Regions from separate parts of the Pseudomonas sp. NPDC087185 genome, predicted to be linked through region 3. Evidence: riboswitches for the same ligand, from Rfam matches in the RefSeq annotation. Region 3 holds a riboswitch; each other region holds the start of a gene.

Region 1 (7,438 bases), on a different contig from region 3:
CACAGCAAGCGGCGGTTGGAGGCGATCTTGCGGGCATGGAAGGAGGCATCCGGCAGGCTGCCGAAGCGAATCCCCAGGTCGAAGCCATGGCTGGCCAGGTCCAGCGGATGGTCGCTGATTTCCAGTTGCACCTCGATGTCCGGGTAGCGGGCATAGAAGTCTGCCAAGGCTGGGCCGATGTAGCGGCGGCCAAAGCCCAGCGAGGCGTTCACCCGGATCAGGCCTTTGGGCTCGGCGCGGTGGCGGCCGATCAGTTGTTCCACTTCGTCGACCTGCGCGAGGATGCGCGCCGCATGAGCAAAATACAGCTCACCCTCTGCGGTCAGGCTCATGGAGCGGGTGGTGCGATTGACCAGCCGTACGCCCAGGCGTGCCTCCAGCGCCGCCAGGCGCTTGCTCACCGCCGGTGGTGTTACGCCCAGCTCGCGTGCCGTGGCGGCCAGGCTGCCTTGCTTGGCCAGCAGGTGGAAGAAGCCCAGGTCCTGTGTCGGATTCATCATTAACCCATGGTTACTTAAGAGGTGATCCAGGGTTAACTGCTGCCCTGTGTTCACTACATATACTCGGCTCATCCCCGCCAGCACAAGTTCGGCGGGCCACAATAAGCAGGGGAGTCGAGGCATGAACAACTACAAGATCGCGGCAATTCCAGGTGATGGCATTGGCGTAGAAGTGATCGCCGCAGGTGTGGAGGTGCTGCAGGCACTGGCTGCCAAGCGCGGCAGCTTCGGCATCGATTTCGAGCATTTCGACTGGGGCTCGGAGCGTTACTTGCGCGAAGGCCAATACATCCCTGCCGGTGGCCTGGAGAAACTCAAGACCTTCGATGCCATCTTCTTTGGCGCGGTGGGCAGCCAGGAGGTGCCGGACCATGTGTCGCTGTGGGGCCTGCGCCTGCCGATCTGCCAGGGCTTCGATCAGTTCGCCAACGTGCGCCCGGCCCGTGTGCTGCCGGGGGTGACCAGCCCATTGGCCAAGGGTAAGGCGATCGACTGGGTGATCGTGCGCGAGAACTCCGAAGGCGAATATTCCGGCAGTGGCGGCCGTGTTCACCAGGGCTTGCCGATCGAAGTGGCCACCGAGGTTTCGACGTTCACCCGCGTCGGCGTCGAGCGCATCCATCGCTTTGCGTTCGACCTGGCCCGCACACGGCCGGCCAAGCACCTGACCCTGGTGACCAAGTCCAACGCCCAGCGCCATGGCATGGTGCTGTGGGACGAGGTATTCGAGGACGTGGCCAAGGACTACCCGGATGTACGCACCACCCGCGAACTGGTGGATGCGGTGACCACCACCATGGTACTCAAGCCCGAGCAGTTGGATGTGGTAGTGGCCACCAACCTGCATGCCGACATCTTGTCGGACCTGGCTGCCGCGTTGTCCGGCAGCCTGGGCATCGCGCCCACCGCCAACCTCAACCCCGGCCGCGACTTCCCGTCGATGTTCGAGCCGATCCACGGTTCGGCCTTCGACATCACCGGCAAGGGTGTGGCCAACCCCATTGCCACCTTCTGGACCGCGGTGATGATGCTCGAGCACCTGGGGGAGGAGGCTGCCGCTCGCGAACTGATGGCGGCGATCGAGGCGGTGACCGAGAGTGGCGTGCACACGCCTGACCTGGGGGGCAAGGCGACCACCCGTGAAGTGACCGATGCGGTGCTGGCGCTGATTCGTCGCTAAGCGTGATGGCCCATCGTCGGTACACCGACGATGGGCTCCGTGAAATCGCCCCCGTTCGATTGACGCTCCCCATTCAACCCTCTAACCTTCGCGCGTGTTTCAGGTGCCCTGCCAGCCTCGACTGGGCAGGGTGAAACTGGGAAGCCGGTGGGCGCCAGCATGGCGCGAGTCCGGCGCTGCCCCCGCAACGGTAGGTGAGTAAAAAGCCGCGCACGGCCACTGGATGCCCGCATCCGGGAAGGCGCGCAGGCCCGGGCCGACGCCCGCTCACAAGCCCGGAGACCGGCCTGTCACTGCCAACGGCATCACGGAGGGTGATGCGCGGTGCACCGTGGCGTCTGGCCATGGCTCCTGCGCGCTCTCCGCTTGCCTGTCTATCGACCTGTCGCCGCTGCTTCGCGTGGCGCCAGCCTGCGGAGTACCCCCATGAGCGAACCCACCGAACGCGACGAACGCCACCTGGCGCGCATGCAGCGCAAGAAGGCGGTCATCGACGAACGTATCGCCAATTCCCCCAACGAATGCGGCCTGCTGCTGGTGCTCACCGGCAACGGCAAGGGCAAGAGCAGCTCGGCATTCGGCATGCTCGCCCGCGCCTTGGGGCATGGCATGCAATGCGGCGTGGTGCAGTTCATCAAGGGCCGCAACAGCACCGGCGAAGAGCTGTTCTTCCGTCGCTTCCCCGAGCAGGTGCGTTACCACGTGATGGGCGAGGGCTTTACTTGGGAAACCCAGGACCGCCAGCGCGACATTGCCGCTGCCGAAGCGGCCTGGCACGTTTCGCGCCAGCTGCTGCAGGACCCGAGCGTGCAGTTCGTGGTGCTCGATGAGCTGAACATCGCCCTCAAGCACGGCTACCTCGACCTCGACCAGGTGCTTTCCGACATCCAGGCGCGGCCACCGATGCAGCATGTGATCGTCACTGGCCGCGCGGCCAAGCCCGAAATGATCGAGCTGGCCGACACCGTCACCGAGATGGGCATGCTCAAGCATGCGTTCCAGGCGGGCATCCGCGCGCAGAAGGGCGTCGAACTGTGAGCCACACGCGACATTGCCCGGCCGTATTGATCGCGGCCCCGGCGTCTGGCCAGGGCAAGACCACCGTGACTGCGGCCCTGGCCCGGCTGCACCGCAACCTCGGGCGCAAGGTCCGGGTGTTCAAGTGCGGGCCTGATTTTCTCGACCCGATGATCCTCGAGCGCGCCAGCGGTGCGCCGGTGTACCAGCTCGACCTGTGGATGATTGGTGCGGAGGAAAGCCGTCGACTGCTGTGGGACGCGGCAGGCGAGGCCGACCTGATCCTGATCGAAGGGGTCATGGGGCTGTTCGACGGCACGCCGTCGAGCGCCGACCTGGCGCGCCACTTCGGCGTGCCGGTGCTGGCAGTGATCGATGGCACGGCCATGGCCCAGACCTTCGGCGCCCTGGCCTTGGGCCTTGCGCGCTACCAGGCCGACCTGCCGTTTGCCGGCGTACTGGCCAACCGGGTCGGCAGCCTGCGCCATGCGCAACTGCTCGAAGGCAGTTTGACCGAAGGCTTGCGCTGGTATGGCGGCCTGTCGCGCGAGCGCGGCATCGAGCTGCCCAGCCGCCACCTGGGGCTGGTGCAGGCCAGCGAGCTGAATGACCTGGATGCTCGCCTGGACGCTGCCGCCGAAGCACTGGGCAGCAGCTGCGACGCCGCGCCGCCGCCGCCGGTGGCGTTCGCCGAGCCTGAGCCGCAGCCGAGCGCCGCGTCGCTGGCCGGTGTGCGCATCGGCGTGGCCAAGGACGAAGCGTTTGCCTTCACCTACGGCGCCAACCTCGACCTGCTGCGCAACCTGGGCGCACAACTGGCATTCTTCTCGCCGCTGCACGACCGTGAACTGCCGGCCGTCGATAGCCTGTACCTGCCGGGTGGCTACCCCGAGCTGCATCACCATGCGCTGGCCGCCAACGCGACGATGTGTGAGGCCATCCGTGCCCACCACGGCGCTGGCAAACCGCTGCTGGCCGAATGCGGCGGCATGCTTTATCTGCTCGATGCCCTGACCGACGTTGCCGGTGAACGAGCGGCGCTGGTCGGCCTGCTACCGGGCGAAGCGACCCTGCAAAAACGCCTGGCGGCCCTGGCCTTGCAAGCTGTGGAACTGCCGGAAGGTACTTTGCGCGGGCACACCTACCACCATTCGCTGACCAGCACCGAACTGGAACCGATCGCCCGTGGCCTGAGCCCCAACGGTGGGCGCGGCAACGAGGCGGTCTATCGCCTGGGCCGGCTCACCGCGTCCTACGTGCACTTCTATTTCCCGTCCAACCCAGAGGCGGCGGCGGCGCTGTTGCGACCATGAGCGAACACGCTTTCAGTGAGGCCGAGCGTGCCGCCGTCTACCGCGCCATCGGCGAGCGCCGTGACATGCGCCACTTTGCCGGCGGCACGGTCGCCCCTGACGTGCTCGGCCGCCTGCTCGGCGCCGCACATCAGGCACCCAGCGTGGGCCTGATGCAGCCGTGGCGCTTCATTCGCATCCGCCAGGGCGACCTGCGCGCGCGCATCCAGGCGCTGGTGGAACAAGAGCGGGTGCGCACGGCCGACGCCTTGGGTGAGCGCACCGACGAATTCATGAAGCTCAAGGTCGAAGGCATCAACGACTGCGCCGAATTGTGGGTAGCCGCCTTGATGGACAACCGCGAACCGCACATTTTCGGCCGCCGCACCCTGCCGGAAATGGACCTCGCCTCGCTGGCCTGCGCCATTCAGAACCTGTGGCTGGCGGCCCGTGCCGAAGGCTTGGGGATGGGCTGGGTCTCGTTGTTCGACCCACAGGCACTGGCCGAGCTGCTGGGTATGCCTGCCGGGGCCAAGCCGGTCGCTGTACTGTGCCTTGGCCCTGTTACCGAATTTTATCCGGCACCGATGCTGGTGCTGGAAAACTGGGCCGAAGAACGGCCCTTGAGCGACATGCTGTTCGAGAACCAATGGGGAGAGCGCCCATGAGCGTGGCCTTGCTGACCGTGGCCGGCGTGGCCCTGGATGCCTTGCTGGGCGAACCGCAGCGGCGCCACCCGCTGGTAGCTTTCGGCAACCTGGCGTCCAACCTGGAGCGGCGCCTGAATGCCGGTGGGCGAGGCTGGCGCAGCCATGGCGTGAGTGCCTGGTTCCTGGCCGTGGTGCCCTTGACCCTGGTGGCGCTGATCCTGTCCTGGCTGCCCTATATCGGCTGGCTGGTGGACGTGCTGGCGCTGTATTGCGCGCTGGGCCTGCGCAGCCTCGGCGAGCACGTGCTGCCCGTTGCCAGCGCCTTGCGCCAGGGCGACCTGGAGGAGGCGCGGCGGCGTGTCGGCTACCTGGTGAGCCGCGAAACCCGCGAGCTCGATGAGCCCGCCGTGGCCCGGGCCGCGACCGAGTCGGTGCTGGAGAACGGCAGCGATGCGGTGTTCGCCGCGCTGTTCTGGTTCATCGTCGCCGGCGCGCCGGGCGTGGTGCTGTACCGCCTGAGCAATACCCTGGATGCCATGTGGGGCTACCGCAACGAACGCTTCGAGCGCTTCGGCTGGTGCGCCGCGCGCATCGATGATGTGCTCAACTATATCCCTGCAAGGCTGGTGGCGCTGAGCTATGCATTGCTCGGCAAGACCCGCCTGGCGCTGGCCTGCTGGCGCAAGCAGGGGCCATTGTGGGACAGCCCCAATGCGGGCCCGGTGATGGCGGCGGGCGCCGGTGCTTTGGGTGTCGAGCTCGGCGGCCCGGCGGTGTATCACGGCGAACTGCACGAGCGCCCGTGCCTGGGCGAAGGGCCGATGGCCGATGCCGATGCCATCGAGCGCGGCTGGAGCCTGGTGCAGCGTGGCGTATGGCTGTGGCTGTTGGTGATCTGCGTGGGAGCGTACCTGAATGCTTGAGCACGGTGGCCGCCTGTTACGGGCGGTGCGGCAATACGGGATTGCGCGTGAGGCCTGGCTCGACCTGTCCAGCGGCATCGCGCCGTGGCCTTACCCGATCCCGCCGATCCCGATGGACGCCTGGGCGCGCCTGCCCGAGACGGAGGACGGCCTCGAGGCGGCGGCGCGCGCCTATTACGGCGCCCGCCAGCTGTTGGCGGTGGCCGGCTCCCAGGCGGCGATCCAGGCGTTGCCCCAGCTGCGCCCCAGTGGCCGGGTCGGGGTGCTATCGCCTTGCTACGCGGAGCATCCGCAGGCCTGGCAGCGGGCAGGGCATACCCTGATCGAGCTGCAGGAAGGGCAGGTCGACGCGACCCTCGACAGCCTCGATGTGCTGGTGCTGGTCAACCCGAACAACCCGACCGGCCACCGTGTGCCCCGGGACCGACTGCTCGCGTGGCATGCCCGCTTGGCCGAGCGGGGCAGTTGGCTGGTGGTCGATGAAGCCTTCATGGACAACACCCCCGAACACAGCGTGGTCGAGTGTGCCGAACGCCCCGGGCTGATCGTGCTGCGCTCGTTCGGCAAGTTCTTCGGCCTGGCGGGTGTTCGATTGGGCTGTGTCGCTGCCGAACTGCCCCTGCTGCAACGCCTGGCCGACCTGCTGGGCCCGTGGACCGTCAGTGGCCCCACGCGCGTGCTGGCCCAGGCTTGCTTCGCCGACCCGGCAGCGCATCAGGCGCAGATCGAGCGCTGCGCCCAGGCCAGCGCACGATTGGCCCTGTTGCTGGAGAGCACCGGGCTGGCACCTGCAGGTAGCTGCGACCTGTTCCAGTACGTGCGCAGCGAGCGTGCCGCGCACCTGCATGACTTTCTTGCCCGCCGCGGCATCCTCGTGCGCCTGTTCCAGCAGCCTCCCGCCGTGCGCCTGGGGCTGCCCGCCTGCGCGGCCGATGAACAGCGCTTGGCCCAGGCCCTGGCCGATTATCAGAAGGAAACGGCATGACCACCCTCATGGTGCAAGGCACCACCTCCGATGCCGGCAAGAGCACGCTGGTCACCGCGCTGTGCCGCTGGCTGCTGCGCCAGGGCGTCGCCGTGGTGCCGTTCAAGCCACAGAATATGGCGCTCAACAGCGCGGTGACCGCCGACGGTGGCGAGATCGGCCGTGCCCAGGCGGTGCAGGCCCAGGCCTGCCGGCTGGCGCCGCACACCGACATGAACCCGGTGCTGCTCAAGCCCAACAGCGACACCGGCGCCCAGGTGATCATCCATGGCCGCGCGGTCACCAGCATGAACGCGGTGGCTTATCACGACTACAAGGCCATCGCCATGCGGGCGGTGCTGGCCTCCCATGAGCGCCTGAGCGCCGGGTATCCGGTGGTGATGGTCGAAGGGGCGGGCTCGCCTGCCGAGATCAACCTGCGCGCCGGTGACATCGCCAACATGGGCTTTGCCGAGGCGGTTGACTGCCCGGTGATCCTGGTGGCCGACATCAATCGCGGCGGGGTCTTCGCCCACCTGGTCGGCACCCTCGAACTGCTGTCGGCGAGCGAGCAGGCGCGGGTCAAGGGTTTCGTCATCAACCGTTTCCGCGGTGACATCGCCTTGCTGCAGCCGGGCCTGGACTGGCTCGAACAGCGCACAGGCAAACCGGTGCTGGGCGTGCTGCCGTATGTCACCGACCTGCACCTGGAGGCTGAGGACGGCATCGATGTGCGCCAGGCAGCCAAGGACGAGCGCGTGCTCAAGGTGATCGTCCCGGTGCTGCCGCGCATCAGCAACCACACCGATTTCGACCCGTTGCGCCTGCACCCGCAGGTCGACCTGCAGTTCATCGGCCCCGGCCAGCCAATTCCTCCAGCCGACCTGATCATCCTGCCAGGCTCCAAGAGCG
Region 2 (7,438 bases), 430 kb from region 3:
CACGGCAATGTGCGGTAGGGTGGTCGGCCCGTTGCCCAAGCCAAAGCCTGCAGCCCCATGCCGAACTGGATCATCCAACCGCCCCGCCGTGAAGCCGTGGCCGAACTCGTCACTTTCGTCGACAGCGCCCGACGCGCGCTTTTCCCACTGCTGGCCCATTCGCCGTTGCCCAAAGACCTGGCCCATTTCGAAGCCACTTACCTGGACGGCGACGGCCACTTTCTCGAAGCCCGTGACCAAGGTCGGTTGGTCGCTGGCATCGGTTACCTGCCGTACGATCATCGCTTTCGCCAACTCGATTATCACGGCAAACACGTCGTCGAAATCGTGCGCCTGTTCGTGCTCCCTGAATACCGCCGCCACGGCCTGGCCGCTGCGCTGTTCTCGGCCTTGCGCGAGCGGGCCATCGACGCCGGCGTCGAATGCCTGTACCTGCACACTCATCCGTTTCTGCCAGGGGCGATCCGCTTCTGGGAGCGCCAGGGCTTCGCCGTGATCGATGTGGAAGACGACCCGGTGTGGCGGACCACGCACATGGAGCAGTGGCAGGCCGTCTAGGACTTTTCCTACTTTTCAGCGGCGCGCAGCGACAACGGGTTCATTTTCAACCCCCGGCCATTTGCTTACCTTCGGGTTTCTGACGATGACGAAGAAGGCATGCTCATGGCGCACTTGGCACTGTATAAACTTGACCTGCTCGATGAGTTCGAGCGGCGCACCGATAGCTGGAACTTCGGTGACTTCGAACGGCGGCTTGCCGAGCTATGGCCGAGGGCCAATTACCAGGATGCCAAGGGCATCATCAATGCGGCGCACAAGGAGGGTCGCTGGCCGAACACGGTGAAACGGTACTTGCTGACCAATTACCAGGTGCACGGCAATGTCAGTTCGGAGTTCAACGACACCTTTGCTGATGTGGTGGCTGCGATGTCCGAGCAGGAAAAGCACGATTGGCAAGTCGCTTAGCAGGGGCCTGTGGGGGCAGGTTTACCTGCGAACCAGGGCATGGCCCTGGCCCTGCACCGCGGTGCCTTCTTCGCGGGTAAACCGCTCCCACAGGAGCAGCGTTGGCCTGGCAAACAGCACTGTGCCTGCAGGGGTAAGGTGCCTGATTGGCTGTCAGAATCCGCCCGTCAACGGCCATTCCACCGCCAACCGAATCTGATTCCCATCCAGCTCCGCCTGCGCCGTATCCCCGCGGTGCACGTTGTGCCTCAGCGAAAACGCCGTGCCCTTGGCCTTGCCACTCTGCACCACATACCGCGCCTCAAGGTCCCGTTCCCAGTGTTTGCCGCCCTTGCCATAACCCAGGTACGCATACCCGCCAGTGGGGTCCACATGTGTGCCATCGATATCGAACCCGCGCACATACAGCGCCGTCAGGTTCAACCCCGGTACGCCATACGCGCCCATGTTCAGGTCATAGCGCGCCTGCCATGATTTTTCGTTCGGGGCGTTGAAGTCGGACATCTGCACGGCGTTGGCAATGAAGATCGCGCCGCGGGTCACGTAGTCGAACGGCGTGTTGCCATCCACCTGCTGCCAGCCGAGGCTAACGCTGTGCGGGCCTTGGCTGTAGCGCGAGACCAGGCTCCAGGTGGTGTTGTCGATGCGCCCGGACAGGGCCTTGCCGGTGTCGGTGGTGCGGTACAGGTTGAGGTCCAGGCTCAGGCTGCGGCGGTCGTCCAGGGCGTGGGTGACGGTGCTGCCGAGGTAGTGCTGGTTCCAGTTGTCTTCGTAGCGGGAGGTGTACAGGCTGCCGCTGAAGGCGGCGCTGGGGTTCCACACCAGGCCGGCGAGGTCGAAGCTGTTGCCTTGTCGGCCGTTGGAGTAATTGACCACGAAGCCCTGGTTGTGGCTTGAGGCGTTACGGTCGGTGCTTTCGTTGAAGTGCCCCGCGACCAGCTTCAGCGTGTCGATTTCGTTGCTGGTGAGGAAGAACCCGGTCGCGGTTTCAGGCAGCAAGCGGCTGTCGGAAGAGCTGAACACGGGTGTCTTCACTCGCTGCTCACCATAAGAGAGCACGGTGTTGGACATGCGCAGCTTCAACGCTGCGCCGCCTCGGCTGTATTCGTTCTTCGGGTGGCCGTCATTGTCCACGCCGAGCAAGCGCGCTTTACCGACCCGGCCGCCGCCGCTGTCGAGTTGCACGCCAAGGTAGGCGTGGGCGTCGACGCCAACCCCGATCAGGCCTTGGGTAAAACCGGACTGGAACGTGCCCATCAAGCCGTAGGCCCATTCCTCAGCCAGGCCGTTGCGTTCGTTGCGGGGTTTGTAGGCATTGCGGCCAGCGCTGTTGCGCCCGCCGTGCTTGTAGTCACGCTGGTCGTACACCGTGCGGTTGAGGAGGCTCCAACTGCTGTCCTCGACGAAGCCATTGCTCTGTGACTGTGCAGATTCAGCCAGCGCCAAGGGCGCGAGGCCCAGCAGCGGCAGGGCCATTAGCAAACGGTTCATTGCCCGGCCTCCAGCTGCTGCAGTTGCGCCGTGAAGCGCGCTTGTGCCCGGGCTGGCAAGGTCGCTGGCCATTCGACCGGGGCTGTATCGCCCACCTGGATCAGCATCACCATGCCCATCGCCAGGTGCGGAATGCACTGGATGCCGTACAGCCCAGGGACGGTGAAGGTCTGCTCGAACGGCTGGTTCAATTTGCTCTTGAACGCCTCGGCGCCAGCGGGCAGCAAGCCTGGCAGGCTGGCGGCATTGTGGCCGCTCTGGGTTGGCAGAAAGCGCACGGTGTCGCCCGGTGCGATGCGCAGGTGGTCTGGCTCATAGACCATGGCGCCCGCCGGCCCGCGGTTGAGCATCTTCACTTCATGCACTTCAGCCAGCGCGGCAAAGGGCAGCAGGGCGCTGGCGAGCAGCAGGGCGGTGGGGCGCAACAGCATGGCGGGAACTTCCTGGTTCAGGGGGCGCGAAAGCGCAGGATGCGCGCGCCGTCGAAGGGGTCGGTGAGGTAGTGGGCGTGCACGCCGAAGGTGCTCAGCAGGCGCTCGGGGGTGAGTACCTGCAGCGGTTTGCCGAGGGCCACCAGGCGGCCGTGTTCGAGCACCGCCACGCGGTCGCAGGTGAGTGCCTGGTTCAGGTCGTGCAGGGCCACCAGGGTGGTCACTGGCAGCGCCTGCACCTGTTGCAGCAGGCTCAGCTGGTGCTGGATATCGAGGTGGTTGGTCGGCTCGTCGAGCAGCAGCACCTGCGGGCGCTGGGCCAGGGCACGGGCGATGTGCACGCGCTGGCGCTCACCACCGGACAGCGAGCCCCAGATGCGTGTACGCAGGTGCGCGGCATCGAGGTCGGCCAGGGCTTGCTCGACGATGGCGCGGTCCTCTTTGGAGAACGGCGCGAGGGCCGATAACCACGGCGTGCGCCCCAGCGCCACGGCGTCGTACACACTGATGGCGTCGAGGGTGTCGGCCTGTTGTTCGACCAGCGCCAGGGCCTGGGCAATACGCCGGCGCGGCAGGTGCGCGAGCGGCTCGCCGAGCAGCCGGACGCTGCCACTGTGCGGTGTACGCAAACCGGCCAGCAACTTGAGCAGGGACGATTTGCCGGAGCCGTTGGGGCCGACGATGCCGAGGGTTTCGCCCGCGATCACGGCCAGGTCGATGTCGCGCAGCACGCTGTTGCCTGACAGTTGCAGGCTCAGGCCCTGGCAGGCGAGCGGGGCGACGTGCAGTGGCGCCATGACCGTCATGCGCGCCTCCGTCGGCTGACCAGGATCAGCGCGAATACCGGTGCACCGATCAAGGCCGTGACCACACCCACCGGGATCACCTGGCCAGGGATCAGCGTGCGCGACAGCATGTCGGCGGCGATCAGGAACAGCGCACCGCCCAAGGCGCTGGCCGGCAGCAGCCGGCTGTGGCCGGGGCCGAGCAGCAGGCGCAAGGCATGCGGAATGACCAGCCCGACAAAACCGATGGCGCCGACGATGGACACCATCACCGCCGTCACCAGCGCCGCACAGCTGATCAACAGCAGCTGGCTGCGGCGTACCGGGATACCCAGCGACGCCGCCGAATCGGCGCCAAAGGTGAAGGCATCCAGCGTACGCCGGTGCCACAGGCACACCACCAGCCCGCACAGCGCCACCGGCAGCGCCATCCACACCGATGGCCAGCGCACGCCGCTGAGGTTGCCCAGCAGCCAGAACAGGATGCCGCGGGCCTGCTCGGCAGTGGCCGACTTGGTGATGAGGAACGCGGTCAGGGCGGTGAACAGTTGCGAGCCGGCGATGCCCGCCAGGATCACCTGGGCGTTGTTGCTGCTCGGCCCGGCCGCACGGGCCAGTACCAACACCAGCGCGAACGCTGCCACGGCGCCGACGAAAGCGCCGCCGGACATGCTCAGGGCCACGCTGCCCAGGCCTAGCAAACCGACCAGCACGGCGCCCGTCGAGGCGCCGGCCGACAGGCCCAGCAAGTAAGGTTCGGCCAGCGGATTGCGCAGCAGCGCTTGCAAGATCACCCCGCAGGTCGCCAGCCCCGCACCGCAGGCCGCGGCGACCAGGGTGCGGGTCAGGCGGTAGTTCCAGATGATCCCGGCATCGATCGGGTCGACCGGGTAATCGGCTTGCCACAGGTGGTTGGCCAGTACCTGATAGACCACCCGGGGCGATACGGTGGTTTCGCCAATGGCGGTGCCTGCCAGCAGTGCGGCGAGCAGAGCGAGCAGGGCCAGGGCCGTGCAGGGCAGCAAACGCTTCATCACTGCGCCGCTTTACCGCTGGCGAAGGCCGCAGACAGGGTCTGCAGGCCACGGAACAGGCGAATGCCGGCCTGCATGGCGTCGGCGTCGAGGATAATGATACGGTTGTTCTTCACGGCATCCATGTGCTGGGTGACGGGGTCGTTGTGAAGGAATTCCAGCTTCTTCTGGTAGTCGTCGGCGGGGAAGCGGCGGCGGTCCATGCGGGCGATGATCAGCCAGGTCGGGTTGGCCTTGGCAAGGGTTTCCCAGCCTACGGTCGGCCATTCTTCAGTAGACTCGACCACGTTGCGCACGCCCAAGGTGCGCAGCATGAAATCGGCGACACCTTGTCGCCCGGCGACGTAAGGGTCGATGTCCAGGTCGGCGCTGGAGAACCAGAACAGCGCCGACGTTTTGCTCAAGTCCTTACCGGCCAGTTGCTGCTTGGCACCGTCCAGGCGCGCCTTGAGATCGGTATTCAGCGCTTCGCCACGGGCCTGCACGTCGAAGATTTCAGCCAGCTGGCTGACGCTCTTGTAGATGCTGTCGACCTGGAACGCCTGCAGGCGCGTACCGTCGGCACCGACCAGGTTGTCCTTGCCTTCGCAGTCCGAAGGCAGCAGGTAGGTGGGGATCTTCAGTTCGTTGAACTGCTCGCGGGTTGCGACCACGCCCTGGGCGCCGACCATCCATTCGAACTGCACCGCCACCAGTTGCGGGCGCTTGCCGACCACGGCTTCGAAGCTCGGGTCGTTGTCGGCCAGGCGCGGCACCTGGTCATTGAGCGCCTTGTACTCCGGCAGCACGTTGTTGAACCACAGCGAAGTGCCCGCCAGCTTTTCGCCCAGGCCCAGGGCATAGAGCATTTCGGTACCGGCCTGGCCGATGGTCACCGCGCGCTCGGGGGCGTGGGCGAAGGTCTGCGGCATGCCGCAGTTGTCCACGGTCAGCGGGTAGTGGGTGGCGGCGGCATGGGCCACGCCGGTGAGGCTCAGGCCGGCGAGCAGGGTGGCGAAACGAGGCAGCATGCTGGGCGATCTCCTATCGGACAGTTCACGGAAGGAACGCACGGACAGGCATCGCCGAGCCCCTGCAGGCAGCAGGAGCAACACTGATGGCCAATCCCGGACACCCCGCCGGTTGGTGAATGTAGGCCGGCAGGTCTCCTGACTGGTGCTTCATCGCTCAACGCCGGCCTTCCCGGATAGTGGATCCAGTGGCATCAATGGCATGAGCTCGGCACCTACAGTTGCGGGGGCAGTTCCGTTTGGCGCGCCTGGGGCGGCCTGGGATTCCCTATTAATTCCGTGGTGGAAACCGGCGGCCCGCATGGTAGACCATCAGGCGCCGGGTGAAAACGCTAAATCAGAAGTACTTCAGCCAGGTGATGTCGCGACGGCGCGCCTTGAGCCGGGCAAACCAGCGCACCGGCAGGTACAACGCCACCGCCAGCAGCACCGCGCCTAGCCACACGGCGCCAATGCCGTCGAAGCCGAAGTAGTCGCCGTGGTTCAGGCCGAACACGGCGACGCTGGCCAGGTACAGCAGCTTCAGCACATACAGGTGCAGCAGGTAGAAGAACATTGGCGCCGCGCCGAACACGGCCAGGGCGCTGATCCAGCGGGCTTGCCCTGCGCGTTCGAAGGCGCGCAGCAACAGCAGGCCGCAGCCCAGGGTCAGGGCCAGGAACAGCAGCGAAGGCGGGTACTTGGTTATGTTGAAGAAGCTCATCAGCGTCTGGGTGAGGGTCGGGTAGCCGCTCCACGGCGCTTCGCCGTAGCCGTTGAGCAGGCGCAGCACGACGAAACCGAGCAGGGCGATCACGCCCGCCAGCAGCAGGTGATGCTGGCGTTGCTTCGCATCAAGGCCACGGCCGAACCAAGGGCCAAGGCCATAGCCCAAGGCGATCACGCCGATCCACGGCAGCACCGGGTAAGAGGTGCGCAGGCGCAGGCTGTCGGAGAACTCAAGCCAGCCACGGTCATGCAGGATCGCCCAGGGCACATGCATCGCCGACTCCACACCAAAGTGCAGGCCATCGAGCAGGTTGTGGCCGGCGACGATCAGCGCACCCAGGGCCAGCAGCGCGGGGCGGGGCAGCCACACCAGCAGCGACAGGGCGATCATGCTGACACCGATGGCCCAGATCACCTGCAGGTAGATCACGCTGGGCGGCAGCTGGAAGGTCCAGGCGAAGTTGACCAGGGTGAACTCCAGCACCACCAGGAACAGGCCGCGCTTGAACAGGAACGCCGAGACATCGCTGCGGCCTTGGTACTTCTCGCCGTACAGCCAGGCCGACAGGCCGGTGAGTAGCACGAACACCGGGGCGCACAGGTGGGCCAGGGTGCGGCTGGCGAACAGCGTCGGGTCGGTGGCGTCGATGGTCATCGGGTCGCTGACCTGGCGGTGCAGGAAGAACGTCTCGCGAACGTGATCGAGCAGCATGAACAGGATCACCAGGCCGCGCAGGGCATCGATGCTCTGCAGGCGCTGGGTGAGCAGGGTGGGGGTGGCGGCGGCGCTTGTCATGGAAGAGGGTCGCAGGCAGGAATGAATGTCAAATGAAACGTTATCTTATAACTATTTAATGAAGGCCTGGTAGTGGTTTTTTGGGTGTTCATACCGGCCTGTTCGCGGGACCAGCCGGCGCCCACAGGTTCCACACATTTCTGCAGTCACTGTGGGGGCGGGCTTTTTGCGCGAACAGGCCGGACCTGCTGACTCAAATCAGAAGCTGTAATCCACG
Region 3 (7,438 bases):
CCATACAGGCTGGGGTCGCCGCTGTGAACGCGGGCCACGTCCAGGCCTTTTTCATGCGCCTTGCGCATGGCCTGGATGATTTGTTCCAGGTGCAGCTCAGCACTGTTGATGACCGTCTCGGCCTGGTGGCCTTCGAGTACCGCCGCAGGCACCAGGGAGCCGGCGTATATGATGACCGGGCACTGGCGGATCAGGCGTTGTCCCTTGACCGTTATCAGCTCCGGGTCACCGGGGCCGGCGCCAATGAAGTAGACCGTCATGAAAAATCCTTGCAGGTAAAAGAGGTATCGATTATCCGCCGCAGGCGAGGGCGAGGGTAGCGGGGCCAAGTGATTGCCGTGTCACTCGGAGGGTGGCTTTGCCGACATCGCGGTGCGCCAGGGCCAGCGCCGCGCTCTCTGCAACGCCCCAGCAGCCGCTGTGGGCGAAGGCTTGCGCAGAACGGTGGCTGAGCAGGGGCTCGAAGGCCTGCAGCTGGCTGGCCTCGAACACCACCAGCGACAAGTTGTAACGTTTGGCAAGTTGTTGAAGGCCTGGCTCGTCAGCTTTCAAGGCGATGCTAGCGATGCCCTGCAGCGCAGTCAGTGCTAGGCCATGCCGGTCCAGCGCCTGGCGCAGCAGCGCGTCGAGCACTTCCACCGGGCAGCCCCGGCGGCAACCGAAGCCGGCGTACAGCGCCAGCTGCAGCTTTTTGCTGGTCATCAAGCCTGGCTGGAACGGCGATACAGCCAGGCGCTGAGCAGGCCCAATGCCACCCAGAAGGCGGCGTTGGTTGCCCACGAAGCGACCTTGAACTGGGTTTCCAGGGCTTCGGGGGCCAGGCTTTGATGAACGTCGGGTTGCGGTGCACCGATCACGTGGGGCACCACCAGCAAAACCATGCCGAGTGCCTTGAACAGCCAGTGCCGCGCGAACACCACCAGGGCCAGGCCCACTGCAGTGGCAGCAGCGGTACCGATCCACCAGTTCTGGCGCTGGCCGAGGTCTGCGGCGGCGGTGCCCGGTAGCTCAGGCGGCAAGCCCAGGGTGGGCGCCAGGCAGAACACGGCGAACCCGGCCAGGCCCCACAGCGCACCAGTGGCGACGCGGTTGGGCTCACGCAGGCTGTACAGCGCGGCGAGGATTAGGGCGAAACCGACCGCTACCACCAGGTTGCCCCCGGTGGTCGACAGGATGCGCTGCCAGCCGTCTTCCGGCGACCAGGCCTCGTCGCTGTGCTCATGGCCGGCCGCATGTTCATGGGCAACAGCCGCTTCGCCGTCATGGTTGTGGTGCTCGGCGGCAGGGGCGGCCGACTCATAGGTTTCCGCCTGCAGGATCAGCGGGGCGACCCAGAAGCTCTGCAGCAGGGTCAGCAGCAGGGCTGCGAGCAGGCCGCTGAACCCGGCGGTGCGGGCAATACGCTTGATCATCGGGCGGTCTCAGTGGCAGGGGAAGGCGGCGCTGTGGCGGGTGTCGTGGGCGGCGTTGTGCACGGCCTCGATGTGCGAGAAGCCGGCGAAGTAGATCAGGCACAGGCCCAGCAGGCTGGCACCGGCGGCGATTACCACGCGCTGGCTGAGGGTGACGGGGGTGCTGATGCTGTGTTTGGCGCTGGTGATGGGCATGACGCATTCCTCTGCTTTGCTTTTATAGGGGCATAGGCGAGCGCGACAGCCCCGGGCTTGGATGGCCCAGGGGAATGCGACAGCGCCCGCCCACCGCGGGGTGTTCATGAACGTCAGGCCGGTCTCCGGGCTTGCGAGGAGGAGCAGGGCTCCTGGTAAAGCGTCACCTTCCCATGCCGTACTGCGTGGCACAGTGGTCTCGACGCTTCACTCGCTTACCGTTGCGGGGGCAGCACCGGAGTTGTCGGGCCCTTATCGGGGGCCTGCGACGCACCGGTTTCCCGTTTCACCCCCTTGGGGGCACCTGAACGCAGGGTGTAAGGAGAGCACGGGGCAATGTTTCCGTCAATCGCAGCGCGTGTTGCAGGTTTGCTCTTGCTCTTGCTTCTAAGTGCGCGGTAGTTCAGGCGATGCAGATTGCGACTTCAGGAGGCCGGAGCGCAGCGTAGGGGCCGGATGATGGGAGCGGGCCCACCCAAAAAGGCTGGCTCCTGTCATCCGGCCCCTGCGCTGCGCTTCGGGGTTCCCTCGCTCCGGCCTTGCTCCCGGGAGGACCGCGCTCGCAAGACCTGCGCTCGGCCTCCTGAAGTCGCATTCGGTGGCGCCTGAACTACCGCGCGCTTAAAAGCAAAAGCAAAAGCAAAAGCAAAAGCGAAAAGCAGTTTGCGTTGGGATTTGTGGGGGGTGGCTCGCGGCAACTGTTGACCATCCCCCACCCCCCGCGTAGCCTTGCCGCTTCGAGGTTCTTCGGCCAGGCCGAAGCTAAGACGGGAACGCGGTACAAGCCGCGGCTGCCCCCGCAACTGTAAGCACCGAAACGGATCGACACAGCCACTGCGCCTCGGCGCGGGAAGGCGTCATCCCGCCATCTCCGTTCGATCGGGGCCGGAACGGTGCAAGCCAGGAGACCTGCCTCGCAACGTTTTCGACTTTCAACCGGGCGGGGTGATCCGGTGGCGAACGAGCCCGGCCGGTCTGGCCCGCGGCTTTCGTCCCGCATGCCCGCGCCATCCTGCCAAGGGCAACGCGACATGAAAACACTGGCCAAGCTCCCCGTCACCATCGTCACCGGCTTCCTCGGCTCGGGCAAGACCACCTTGCTCCGGCACATGCTCGACAACGCCCAGGGCCGCCGCATCGCGGTAATCGTCAACGAGTTTGGCGAGCTCGGCATCGACGGCGAAATCCTCAAGCAGTGCAGCATCGGCTGCACCGAGGAAGAGGCCAGCGGCCGCGTCTACGAACTGGCGAACGGCTGCCTGTGCTGCACCGTGCAGGAAGAATTCTTCCCGGTGATGCGTGAGCTGGTGGCGCGCCGCGGCGACCTCGACCACATCCTCATCGAAACCAGCGGCCTGGCCCTGCCCAAGCCCCTGGTGCAAGCCTTCCAGTGGCCGGAAATCCGTAACGCCTGCACCGTCGACGCAGTGATCACCGTGGTCGACAGCCCGGCCGTGGCCGCCGGCACCTTCGCCGCCTACCCGGACCAGGTCGACGCCCAGCGCAAGCTCGACCCCAACTTGGACCACGAATCGCCGCTGCACGAACTGTTCGCCGACCAGTTGGCCAGTGCCGACCTGGTGGTGCTGAACAAAGCTGACCTGATCGACGCCGAAGGCTTGGCCAAGGTCCGCGCCGAAGTCGCCGAAGAATTGCCGCCTGCGGTCAAGGTGATCGAAGCCAGCAGCGGCCGCCTGCCGCTGGACGTGCTGCTGGGTGTGGGCGCGCAATCCGAAGCACACATCGATGGCCGCCGTACGCACCACGATTCGCACCATGACGGCGACGACCATGACGACCACGATCATGACGCCTTCGACTCCATTTCCATCGACCTGCCCGAAGCCGATGAAGCCCTGCTGCTCGACGCGCTGACTCAGCTGGTGGTGGAATTCGGCATCCTGCGCGCCAAGGGCTTCGCGGCGATTCCTGGCAAACCGATGCGCCTGCTGGTACAAGGCGTGGGCACCCGTTTTGACAAGCACTTCGACCGCGCCTGGCGCGCCGACGAGCCGCGCATCACCCGCCTGGTGCTGATTGGCCAGGACCTCGATGCCGCGCAATTGGAAGCGCGCCTGCGCCAAGCCCTGGGCGCCTGACCCATGCACCTGCTGCGGACCCAGCCCGGCGGCTTCGTGCCGGACGACAGCATTGCCGACCTCGGCCAGACGTCCGCCGAACTGGTGATCCTCTGCAGCGGCGACTCGCACCTGGCCTTGCTCGCCGAAACCGCCGAGCAACTGCCGGATGACTTCCCCAGCTTGCGCCTGGCCAACCCCATGCAGGTGCAGAACCACGCTTCGGTCGATTTGTATGTCGATGAGGTGTTGCGCCATGCCAAGGTCATTTTGGTGTCGTTGCACGGCGGCGTCGGCTATTGGCGGTATGGTGTCGAGCAGCTGGTCGAACTGTCCTCGCGCGGTGTCCAGCTGATACTGGTGCCGGGCGACGACCGCCCGGACCCGGAGCTGACCGGCCTTGGCACGGTCACTGGCGAGTCGGCCGAGCGCCTTTGGCACTACCTGCGCCAAGGCGGCAAGGCCAATGCCGTCAACCTGTTCAAGTGCCTGGCCAACCAGTGGCTGGGCTGTGATTACACCTGGGATGCGCCGCAGCCGTTGCCACGCACCTCGGTCTATCACCCGAGCAAACCGGCAGCGGTCCTTGAAGATTGGTACGGCCAGTGGCTCCCGGAGCACCCGGTGGCGCCGCTGCTGTTCTACCGCTCGCACCTGCAGGCCGCCAATACGGCCTTCATCGACGTATTCTGCGAACGCCTGCTGGCAGCCGGCCTCAACCCGCTGCCGATTGCCGTCGCCAGCCTCAAGGAAAGTGCCTGCCTGGAACAGGTGGAAGCCTGGCTGGACGAAGTCGGCGCCGACGTATTGATCAACACCACAGGCTTCGCCTTGTCCAGCCCGGAGCGCCCCAACCTGCGGCCGTTTCGACGTGATATCCCGGTGCTGCAGGCGATCTGCGCGCAGGACAACCAACCCGGCTGGGAAGCCAGCGAGCAGGGCCTTGGCGCCCGCGACCTGGCCATGCACATTGCCTTGCCTGAACTGGACGGGCGCATCATCACCCGCCCGGTGAGTTTCAAGGACATGGCCTGGCGCAGCGAGCGCAGCCAGTCAGACGTAGTCTGCTACCGCGCCCACCCCGAACGCATGGATTTCGTCGCCGAACTGGCAAGGCGCTGGGTGGAGCTGGCGCGACTGCCCAACGGGCAGAAGCGCGTGGCGCTGGTGCTGGCCAACTATCCGACCCGTGATGGGCGTATCGGCAACGGCGTCGGGCTGGACACGCCCGCAGCGGCCTTGAATATTCTCAAGGCCCTGCAAGCCGAAGGCTATCCGTTGGCCGAGCTGCCGGGCAGCGGCACGCAACTGATCCACCAGTTGCTCGGCGGCGTGACCAACGACCTCGACCACCTCGACCAGCGTCCCTGTGCCCAGAGCCTGAGTCTCACGGATTATCAGGCGGCCTTCGAGCGCCTGCCTGAAGCCAACCGCCAGGCCGTACTGGAGCATTGGGGGCCACCCGAGCAAGACCCGATGTACCGCAGCGGCCGCTTGATGGTCGCCGGCCTGCGTTTTGGCCTGACGTTCGTCGGCATCCAGCCGGCGCGTGGTTATCAGGTCGACCCCAGCGCCGTCTACCACGACCCGGATCTGGTGCCGCCACATGGCTATCTGGCGTTCCATTTCTGGCTGCGCCATGCCTTTGCCGCCGACGCGGTCATCCATGTCGGCAAGCACGGCAACCTGGAGTGGCTGCCCGGCAAAGGCGTCGGCCTGTCTGCCCAGTGCTGGCCGGATGCGCTGCTGGGCCCACTGCCGAACATCTACCCATTCATCGTCAACGACCCAGGCGAGGGCGCCCAGGCCAAGCGCCGCACCCAGGCGGTGATCATCGACCACCTGATGCCGCCGCTGACCCGCGCCGAAACCTACGGGCCGTTGCGCCATCTGGAGCAACTGGCCGACGAGTTCTACGAAGCGCAGATGCTCGACCCGCGGCGCGCCCGTGAACTGCAGCGCGATATTCTCGAACTGGTCAAGGCCAACCATATTGATCGCGAACTGCAGCTGGAAGGCCAGTTGGACGATGCTGCCGTGTGGTTGCCGCGCCTGGACACTTACCTGTGCGACCTCAAGGAATCGCAGATTCGCGATGGCCTGCATGTGTTCGGCGAATCCCCGCAGGCCCGCCTGCGGATCGACACCTTGCTGGCCCTGCTGCGGGTCGAGCGCGGTGATGGCCGGGGGGGCAATGCCAGCTTGCTGCGCACGCTCGCCAAAGCACTGGTGCTGGGCTTCGACCCTTTGGATTGCGACCTTGGCCAAGCGTGGTCGGGGCCGCGCCCGATGCTTTTGCAAGCCATCAGCGAAGCGCCGTGGCGCACCTTCGGCGACACCCGCGAACGCCTTGAGCTGTTGGCGTTGCAGGTCATCGAGCAAGCGTTGGACGGTACGCTACAGTTGCCCGCCGAGGTGCAATGGCAGCCGCTGCAGGAGGTGGTGCAGGCCCTGCTGGAGCAGGTAGCACCCAACCTGGACGCCTGCGGGGCAGCGGAAATCAACGGCCTGCTTGCGGCCCTGGCCGGGCGCTTTGTGCCGGCCGGCCCCAGCGGCGCACCCAGCCGTGGGCGCCTGGATGTGCTACCCACCGGCCGCAACTTCTATACCGTGGACGTGCGCAACTTGCCCACCACCACCGCCTGGCGCCTGGGTTTCGCCTCGGCCAGCCTGGTCCTCGAACGCCATCTGCAGGACCACGGTGATCACCTGCGCCAGCTGGGCCTGTCGGTGTGGGGCACGGCGACCATGCGCACCGGCGGCGATGACATCGCCCAGGCCATGGCGCTGATGGGCGTGCGGCCGGTGTGGGCCACCGGTAGCCAACGCGTCGACGATTTCGAGATTCTGCCGCTGAGCCTGCTCGATCGCCCGCGGGTGGATGTGACCTTGCGCGTCTCGGGCTTTTTCCGCGATGCCTTCGGCAACCTGATCCGCCTGTTCGATGCGGCGGTGCAGGCGGTAGCGGCGCTGGACGAGCCGGATGACTACAACCCCCTGGCCGCGCGCGTGCGCAGCGAGCGTGAAGCGCTGCAGGCGCAGGGTGTGGCCGCCGAGCAGGCGGCACGCCAGGCCGGCTGGCGCGTGTTCGGCGCCAAGCCCGGCGCTTATGGTGCCGGTGTGCAGAATGCCATCGATGGCCGCTTGTGGCACAGCCGCGACGACCTTGCCGAGGTGTACCTCAACCATGGTGGCTATGCCTATGGCGCCAGTGACGAAGGCACCCCGGCGCGGGCCCAGTTCGCCCGGCGTCTGGGCCAGGTGCAGGCGGTTCTGCAAAATCAGGACAACCATGAGCACGACCTGCTCGATTCCAATGACTACTATCAGTTCCAAGGGGGCATGCTGGCGGCATCCGAGACCTTGTCCGGCAGCGCGGTGGCCAGTTACCACGGCGATCACAGCCAGGTCGACCGGCCGCGTATCCGCACCCTCAAAGAGGAGCTGAACCGCGTCATCCGCGCCCGCGCGCTCAATCCCAAGTGGATCGACGGCGCCAAGCGGCATGGCTACAAAGGTGCCTTCGAGCTGGCGGCGACAGTCGACAACCTGTTCGCCTTCGATGCCACCACGCACCTGATCGATGACCATCATTATCAGTCGCTGGCCGATGCCTATGTGCTCGACCCGGCGACCCGCGACTTCATGCGCGAGCACAACCCCGAGGCGCTGCGTGACCTCACCGAGCGTTTGCTGGAAGCCCAGCAGCGCGGGCTCTGGGAAGCCCCCGGTGACTATCGCGAAGCGCTGGAG
Region 4 (7,438 bases), 420 kb from region 3:
ACTGTCGCGGCAAGGCCAGCGCCAGGGTCGCCTCCAGGCCATCTGAGGTCTGCTGCCCGGCCTGCTGCTTTTCGTGGGTCAGCGGGTCGTCCACCAGCAGCTTGTTCTTGACGATGTGGAAGGCGGCCAGCGTCCACTCCCCGCGCCCGTCCCAGAAGCGCTGTTTGACGCCCAGTTCAGTCTGCTTGGACTCGGTCAGGTCGTAGTTCATCTGCGCCGGGCTGAGGCTGATCAGGTTGTTCACCCCGTCCTCGCTGGTGGAGTACTGGCCGTACAGCGACAGGTTGTCGGTGGCGGCGAACACCAGCCCGGCGCGCCAGTTGCCGCCTTGCAGGCTGCGGTCGCTGCGGGTGCCGTCGGTGAGGTTGTCGCGGTCGATGTGGTGCTGGTCGCGGCGCACGCCGGTCACCAGCGACAGGCGCTCGGTCAGTTGCAGGCGGTTCTCGGCGAACAGGGCGAAGGTGTGGGTGCTGGAGAGGGTTTGCGGGCGCGTCGGCGAATCGCTGTGGAAGTACCCAGGTGTCGGCTGCCACGGGTCGATGTAGTCGCCGCCGACATCGTTGTACGGTGTGTTGCTGTCGACGTTGAAGCGCACCTTGTTGTACTCGGCGCCGAGCACGGTCTTGCTGGCCAGGCCCAACAGCGAGTGGTCGAAGGTGAAGGTCTGGCGGTCGCCGATCTGCTCCTGGTTGTGCTTGATTTCCAGGTAGCTCTGGCGCAGCAGCTGCTCACGGTCGGCGTCCCAGCTGTAGTCTTCGGCATTGCGCCAGTGGCGGCGGCTCTTGATGTAATAGAGCTGGTTGCTGGTACTGAGCTGGTCGTTGATCGTCCAGTCGGTGGTAAAGCGGGTCCATTCGTCGTGGTAGCGTTGCACGTCGTTCTGGATGTTGTAGTTCTTCTTGCGCAGGCTGCTGCGGTAGTGGCCGTCGATCAGCGGCGTGCCGTAGTCGTTGGCAGGCTGGGCATCGCCGCGCTCATGGGCCAGGGTGAAGCTCAGGTCGTGCGTGGCGTCAAAACGCAGCGCGGCGCTGAGGCTCAGGCTGCGCGAGTCGGTGCGGTCGACCCAGCCGTTGCCCGCCTGCTGGTTGAGGGTGAGGCGGTAGCTCAGCCGCTCGCTGAGGCTGCCGCCGCTGTCCAGGCCCAGCTGCTGGCGGTCCCAGGAGCCATAGCCCAAACGCACGTGGTTGCGCAGGTCACCGCTGAAGGGCTTTTTCGGGATCACGTTGACCACAGCGCCCGTGGCCCCTTCGCCATACAGCACCGAAGCCGGGCCCCGGAGCACGTCGATGCGCTCGACCATCCACGGGTCGACCGGGAAGGTCTGGGTGCCGGCACCGGTATACAGGCGTGTGCCGTCGAACAGCGTCATCACCGAACCGTGCCCGGTAAAGCCACGGGCCGAGAGCCCCGTGCCGCCGTCGCCTGGGCTACCGATGAAGGTGATGCCCGGCGAGCGGGTCACGGCGTCCTGCACGGTGAGGTTGTTGCGCTGCTGAATGAGTTCGGCGGTAATGCTGCTGGTGCTGGCCGGCGTTTCCAGGGCGCTGAGGTTCAGCCGTGAGCCGGCCTGGGTCGGCGTGGCCAGGTCGACCGTCTGTTCATCGCGGGTGTCGGTGATGGCCGTGGAAGGCAGCGCCAGGACGGGGCTGCCATGGTCATCGGCCAGGGCTGGCAGGGCGACGGCCAGGCAGGCCGCCAGAGGGGGAAGCTTGAAGAAACGGGACATGTCTTTCCACTGACTGCAGGAATGAATGGATCCCGGTGGAAAACACGCAAAGGCACAACCACGCACGCAGGCGCGCACGCGGATACCGGCCTGCGCCCGCCCACCGCGGGTTGCCAAGTGAAGCTTCAGGCCGGTCTCCGGGCTTGCGAGGGTCATGAGGCCTTCACCTTCCCATGCAGGTGCACAGTGGTGTGTCGAAGGCATCGCTCGCTTACCGTTGCGGGGGCAGCGCCGGACTGGTCGTGGAACACGACGCACCGGCTTCCCGTTTCACCCTGCGCACGGCGGCGCAGGACACCTGAAACTGGCGCGCATCTGACCATTGGTCGGAGCGCGCGTCAATCGTTTACCTGTGGCTGGCGGCTAGTGCGCGCCGGCCGATTTGCTCAGGTCGCTTTGCGCCCACTCGGTGTAGATGCAGGCATCGGCCACCGCCCAGCGCACCTTCACGGTATCGCCCGGTTGCATCGGCATGCCCGCAGCCGACAACGCTTTCACGGTCAGTTCAGTACCGCCTGGGGTCATGACGTGGCAGGTCTGGCTTTCGCCGAGGAACAGCACTTCGCCGACCTTGGCAATGACCTCGTTCCAGCCTGTGGGCAACGGTTCGCGCGCCGCCTGTTCGGTGGTCAGCGCCAAGGCCTTTTCCGGGCGCACCATGATCAGTGCATCCTGACCGGCAGCCAGGCCAGGCGTCAGGCGGATGGCGACCGGCTGGCCCTCGAAGCTGCCCGCGCCTTGGCTGCTGGCCTTGATATGCAGGAAGTTCGAGTTGCCCAGGAACGAGGCCACGAACGCATTCGGCGGGTTCTGGTACAGGTCATAGCCGGTGCCCAGGCCGACGATCTTGCCGTGGCTGAAGATGGCGATGCGCTGGGACAGGCGCATGGCTTCTTCCTGGTCGTGGGTCACGTAGACGATGGTGATGCCCAGGCGCCGATGCAGCTGGCGCAGTTCGTCCTGCAGGTCTTCGCGCAGTTTTTTGTCCAGCGCGCCGAGCGGCTCATCCATCAGCAGGATGCGCGGTTCGTACACCAGCGCGCGGGCAATGGCCACGCGCTGCTGCTGGCCGCCGGACATCTGCGAGGGCTTGCGGTGGGCGAACGGCTCCAACTGCACCAGCTTGAGCATGGCGTCGACACGCTTGTTGGTCTCGGCGGCGCTGAGCTTGCGGATGGCCAGCGGGAAGGCGATGTTGTCGCGCACGTTCAGGTGCGGGAACAGCGAGTAGCGCTGGAACACCATGCCGATGTCACGCTTGTGCGGCGGGACGTTCACCAGCGACTGGCCCTCGACCAGGATCTCGCCGCTGCTTGGCGTTTCAAAGCCGGCCAGCATCGACAGCGTGGTGGACTTGCCCGAGCCGCTGGAACCGAGGAAGGTGAGGAACTCGCCGTCCTGGATCTCCAGGTCGAGGTTGTCCACCGCGGTGAAGTCGCCGTAATGCTTGTTCAGGCCGCGCAGGCTGACCAGTGTCTGGTTGTGCGCGTTGTCTTTGATCACTGCACTCATTGTTGTTCTCTCCGCGCACTCAGGCGTTGACTTCGGTGCGCCGGCGCAAGGCGGCGGCAATAACCATGACCAACAGCGACAGGCCGATCAGCAGCGTCGAGGCGACGGCGATCACCGGGCTCAGGTCTTGGCGCAGGGTGGTCCACATTTTTACGGGCAAGGTCTGCAGGTCGGGGCTGGCCATCATCACGCTCAGCACCACCTCATCCCACGACACCAGGAAGGCGAACAGGCCGCCGGCGATCATGCCTGGACGAATGGCCGGGAAGGTCACCTTGAAGATCGCCTGCAGGCGCGAGGCACCGCAGATCACCGCAGCATCTTCGATCGACTGGTCGAACAGCTTCAGCGAGTTGATGATCGAGATGATGGTGAAGGGCAGGGCGACGATCACATGGCTGACCACGAAGGCGAACAGCGTGCCGGTGTAGCCCAGTTTGAGAAACAGCGCGTACACCGCCACGGCGATGATCACCAATGGCACGATCATCGGCATGGTGAACAGCCCGTAGAGCATCTCGCGGCCGGGGAAGCGGCCGCGTACCAGCGCGAATGCGGTGGGCAGGCCCAGCAGCACGGCGGCGAGGGTGGTCAGCACGGCCACCTTGAGGCTGGCCAGGGCCGCGTCCATCCACTCCGGGTTGGCAAAGAATTGCACGTACCACTTGAAGGTCCAGCCCGGCGGCGGGAACACCAGCCACTGCGAAGAGCCGAACGACAGCAGGATGATGAACACCACCGGCAGCAGCAGGAAGGCTGCTATGACCCCGGTGGTCAGGTACAGGCCCGTGCGCAGCGGGCGCCCCATGGCATTGGGAGACAGAAGCATGGCGGTTTACCTCGCGTTGCCGACCGGGGATTCCGGCTGCAGCTTCAGGTACAGGTAGAAGAGCACCAGGGTGATCACCACCAGCAGTGCGGCGGCGGCGCTGGCCAGGCCCCAGTTGAGGAACGACTGCACCTGCTGGATGATGAATTCGGGCAGCATCATGTTCTGCGCACCGCCGAGCAGGGCTGGGGTGACGTAGTAACCGAGCGACATCACGAACACCATCAACGCGCCGGAGAACAGCCCCGAGCGGCACAGCGGCAAAAACACCTTCCAGAAGTTTGTCCACGGGCTGGCGCCGCAAATGGAGCCGGCCTGCAGCACCATCGGGTCGATGGCATGCATGGTCGCCTGCAGCGGCAGCACGATGAACGGGATCATGATGTAGCTCATGCCGATCACTACGCCGGTCAGGTTGTGAACCATTTCCAGCGGCGCATCGATGATGCCCAGCGCCATCAACGCCTTGTTGATCACCCCCGAGCTCTGCAGCAGCACCAGCCACGAGTAGGTGCGCGCCAGCAGGCTGGTCCACATCGACAGCAGCACGATGTTAAGCAACCAGCGGCCCCAGCCGTTGGGCACCAGGGTGATTGCCCAGGCCAGCGGGAAGCCCAGCAGCACGCTGATCAGGGTGACCACGCCCGCGACCGAGAAGGTGTTGAACAACACCCGTGCATAGGCCGAGTTGGCGAAAAGTTGCTCGTAGTTGCCCAGCCCTGGCACCGGCTCCAGCACGCCGCGCAGCAGCAGGCCGATCAGCGGGGCGAAGAAGAACAGGCCAAGAAACAGCAGGGCCGGCAGCAGGTTGCGGCTGCCTTTCCAACGGCGGTTCAGCGGTTCGCGGCGGGGGGCCGTTCCCGGAGCGCCGGTGCCCGTGGGGGCACCTTGCGCGTTGTGCAGGGCGTTGATGGCGACTTTCATTTGACCAACCACTCATTCCAGCGCGCGGCGATGGTCTGGCCGTTCTTCGCCCAGTAGGCAAAGTCCAGCGTGACCTGGTCCTGGGCGTAGGCGGTCGGCAGGTTTTGCGCGAGGTCTTTGTCGAGCTTGGCCACGCTGTCGACGTTCACCGGCGCATAAGCAGTCTTGTTGGCGAAGTCGGCCTGGCCTTCGGCGCTGCTGGCGTTGGCCAGAAACTTCATGGCCGCGTCCTTGTTCTTGGCGCCTTTGGGGATGACCAGGAAGTCGGCCATGACTAGGTTCTGCTTCCAGCTCACGCCCACCGGCGCGCCATCTTGCTGCAGGGCGTAGACGCGGCCGTTCCAGAACTGCCCGAGCGAGGCTTCACCCGAAGCCAACAGCTGCTGCGACTGGGCGCCACCGCCCCACCAGACGATGTCTTTCTTGATGGTGTCGAGCTTCTTGAAGGCGCGGTCCAGGTCCAGCGGGTAGAGTTTGTCGGGTGCGACGCCGTCGGCCAGCAGGGCCAACTCCAGCACGCCGGGGCTCGGCCATTTGTACAGGGCGCGTTTGCCGGGGAAGGTCTTGGTGTCGAACAGCGCGGTCCAGTCCACCGGCTTGTTGGCACCGAGCTTGCCTTCGTTGTAGCCGAGCACGAACGAGAAGAAGAACGAGCCGACGCCGTGGTCGGAGACGAAACGCGGGTCGATCTTGTCGCGCTGGATGGTGTTGAAATCGAGGGGTTCGAGCAGGCCTTCGCTGGCGGCGCGCAGGGCAAAATCGGCTTCCACGTCGACCACGTCCCACTGCACGTTGCCGCTCTCGACCATGGCCTTGAGCTTGCCGTAGTCGGTCGGGCCATCCTGGACGACTTTGATGTTGGTCGATTTGCTGAACGGGACGGCCCAGGCTTCTTTCTGGGCGTCCTGGGTGGTCCCGCCCCAGCTGACGAAATTGAGACTGTCGGCAGCCTGCACGGCCTGACATGCCAGGGTCAGCAGGCTGGCGGACAGCACTGCGGTTACACGTTTGCTCAACAGCATGGTTACGCCCTCGTTGCTTTTGTTATTCGAGGCGGGGCTGGTAGTGCGCCCGCCAACAGTATTCGGGGAGCAGCTAAAACAAAGTGTCGGTGGCCGTTTGTGATTGTAGATGCCGGCCTGCGATTTTAAGGTCTACGGGATATCATATTATGGTATTCCAAACTTTTGGCAAGAGGGGGAGGCGACCGGCCATCACTCCGCCCCTGCACAAACGTCACGCCCCTTCGACTATCCGCTGATCGGCTCGAACGGGATGCTCTGGACCACTTCCAGCTCATACCCCGCCAACCCGGCATACTTGAGCGGCGGCCCCAGGTGGCGCAGCTTGCCCACGCCCAGATCCTGCAGGATCTGCGCGCCGGTACCGACCTGCGAATACACCTTTGACTGCCCGCGCTGATAAGGCCGTACCGGCTGGGTAAGCTGCGGCACCCGCTCCAGCAGCGCCTGGGATGACTCGTGGTTGGCAAGGATCACCACCACCCCGGTGCCTTCTTCGGCCACCTTCTGCAGCGCCGCCCATAGCGTCCAGTTGGCCGGCCCGGCATATTCGGCGCCGACCAGGTCGCGCAGCGGGTCGATCACATGCACTCGTACCAGCGTTGGCTGCTCGCGGCGGATATCGCCCATGACCATGGCCATGTGCACGCCGCCTTCGATACGGTCCTCGTAAGTGACCAGGCGGAAGGTGCCGTGCACGGTTGGCAGTTCGCGTTCGCCGATGCGCTTGATGGTCTGCTCGGTGCTCAGGCGGTAGTGAATCAGGTCGGCGATGGTGCCGATCTTGATGCCGTGCTTGGCGGCGAACACTTCCAGGTCGGGGCGGCGGGCCATGGTGCCGTCGTCGTTGAGCACCTCGACGATCACCGAGGCCGGGCTGAAACCTGCCAGGCGCGCCAGGTCGCAACCCGCTTCGGTGTGCCCGGCGCGGGTCAGCACGCCGCCTTCGCGGGCGCGCAGGGGGAAGATGTGGCCGGGCTGCACCAGGTCATCGGGGCGAGCATTGGCGGCCATCGCTGCCGCCACCGTGCGCGCTCGGTCAGCGGCGGAAATGCCGGTGGTAACGCCCGTGGCGGCCTCGATCGACACGGTAAAGGCAGTGCTGAACACGCTGCCATTGGCCGGTACCATCTGCTCAAGGCCCAGCCGCTGGCAGTGTTCGTCGGTCAGCGTCAGGCAGATCAGGCCACGCGCTTCGCGGGCCATGAAGTTGATGGCCTGGGCCTCACAGCGCTCGGCGGCGATCAGCAGGTCGCCTTCGTTTTCCCGATCCTCGTCGTCCACCAGCAGGACCATCTTGCCTTGCCGGTAGTCCTCGAGGAGTTCTTCGATGCTGTTGAAAGCCATGCTGCACGCTCACTGTGGTAGGGTGATTATTATGGTATACCATCATACATAAATAATCTGGCAACAGGAGAGCAGCGG

Evidence for each region. A riboswitch is a leader RNA that binds a small molecule or an ion and turns the genes downstream of it on or off. The one in region 3 is predicted to bind cobalamin.
Region 1: it holds a riboswitch for cobalamin, as region 3 does, so the genes downstream of both, cobO (cob(I)yrinic acid a,c-diamide adenosyltransferase) here and cobW (cobalamin biosynthesis protein CobW) in region 3, are expected to answer to the same signal.
Region 2: it holds a riboswitch for cobalamin, as region 3 does, so the genes downstream of both, ACIPIJ_RS14065 (ABC transporter substrate-binding protein) here and cobW (cobalamin biosynthesis protein CobW) in region 3, are expected to answer to the same signal.
Region 4: it holds a riboswitch for cobalamin, as region 3 does, so the genes downstream of both, ACIPIJ_RS14055 (TonB-dependent receptor) here and cobW (cobalamin biosynthesis protein CobW) in region 3, are expected to answer to the same signal.

What each region holds. Positions count from the first base shown of each region.
Region 1 covers NZ_JBIUZK010000008.1:218,658-226,095, reverse strand. The annotation lists gene ACIPIJ_RS24885 (LysR family transcriptional regulator) at 1-497, opposite strand, end outside; gene ACIPIJ_RS24880 (tartrate dehydrogenase) at 622-1,680, shown strand; cobalamin riboswitch at 1,765-1,986, shown strand; gene cobO (cob(I)yrinic acid a,c-diamide adenosyltransferase) at 2,107-2,718, shown strand; gene ACIPIJ_RS24870 (cobyrinate a,c-diamide synthase) at 2,715-4,010, shown strand; gene bluB (5,6-dimethylbenzimidazole synthase) at 4,007-4,657, shown strand; gene cbiB (adenosylcobinamide-phosphate synthase CbiB) at 4,654-5,562, shown strand; gene cobD (threonine-phosphate decarboxylase CobD) at 5,555-6,547, shown strand; gene ACIPIJ_RS24850 (cobyric acid synthase) at 6,544-7,438, shown strand, end outside.
Region 2 covers NZ_JBIUZK010000003.1:819,888-827,325, reverse strand. The annotation lists gene ACIPIJ_RS14095 (GNAT family N-acetyltransferase) at 58-558, shown strand; gene ACIPIJ_RS14090 (hypothetical protein) at 664-966, shown strand; gene ACIPIJ_RS14085 (OprD family porin) at 1,120-2,457, opposite strand; gene ACIPIJ_RS14080 (pseudoazurin) at 2,454-2,888, opposite strand; gene ACIPIJ_RS14075 (ABC transporter ATP-binding protein) at 2,906-3,694, opposite strand; gene ACIPIJ_RS14070 (FecCD family ABC transporter permease) at 3,691-4,707, opposite strand; gene ACIPIJ_RS14065 (ABC transporter substrate-binding protein) at 4,707-5,717, opposite strand; cobalamin riboswitch at 5,828-6,026, opposite strand; gene ACIPIJ_RS14060 (DUF1624 domain-containing protein) at 6,055-7,221, opposite strand; gene ACIPIJ_RS14055 (TonB-dependent receptor) at 7,420-7,438, opposite strand, start outside.
Region 3 covers NZ_JBIUZK010000003.1:387,301-394,738, reverse strand. The annotation lists gene cobM (precorrin-4 C(11)-methyltransferase) at 1-260, opposite strand, end outside; gene ACIPIJ_RS12085 (cobalamin biosynthesis protein) at 292-702, opposite strand; gene ACIPIJ_RS12080 (CbtA family protein) at 702-1,412, opposite strand; gene ACIPIJ_RS12075 (CbtB-domain containing protein) at 1,422-1,607, opposite strand; cobalamin riboswitch at 1,706-1,930, opposite strand; cobalamin riboswitch at 2,331-2,539, shown strand; gene cobW (cobalamin biosynthesis protein CobW) at 2,639-3,706, shown strand; gene cobN (cobaltochelatase subunit CobN) at 3,710-7,438, shown strand, end outside.
Region 4 covers NZ_JBIUZK010000003.1:812,068-819,505, reverse strand. The annotation lists gene ACIPIJ_RS14055 (TonB-dependent receptor) at 1-1,726, opposite strand, end outside; cobalamin riboswitch at 1,837-2,043, opposite strand; gene ACIPIJ_RS14050 (ABC transporter ATP-binding protein) at 2,090-3,238, opposite strand; gene ACIPIJ_RS14045 (ABC transporter permease) at 3,258-4,067, opposite strand; gene ACIPIJ_RS14040 (ABC transporter permease) at 4,074-4,991, opposite strand; gene ACIPIJ_RS14035 (ABC transporter substrate-binding protein) at 4,988-6,013, opposite strand; gene ribBA (bifunctional 3,4-dihydroxy-2-butanone-4-phosphate synthase/GTP cyclohydrolase II) at 6,242-7,360, opposite strand.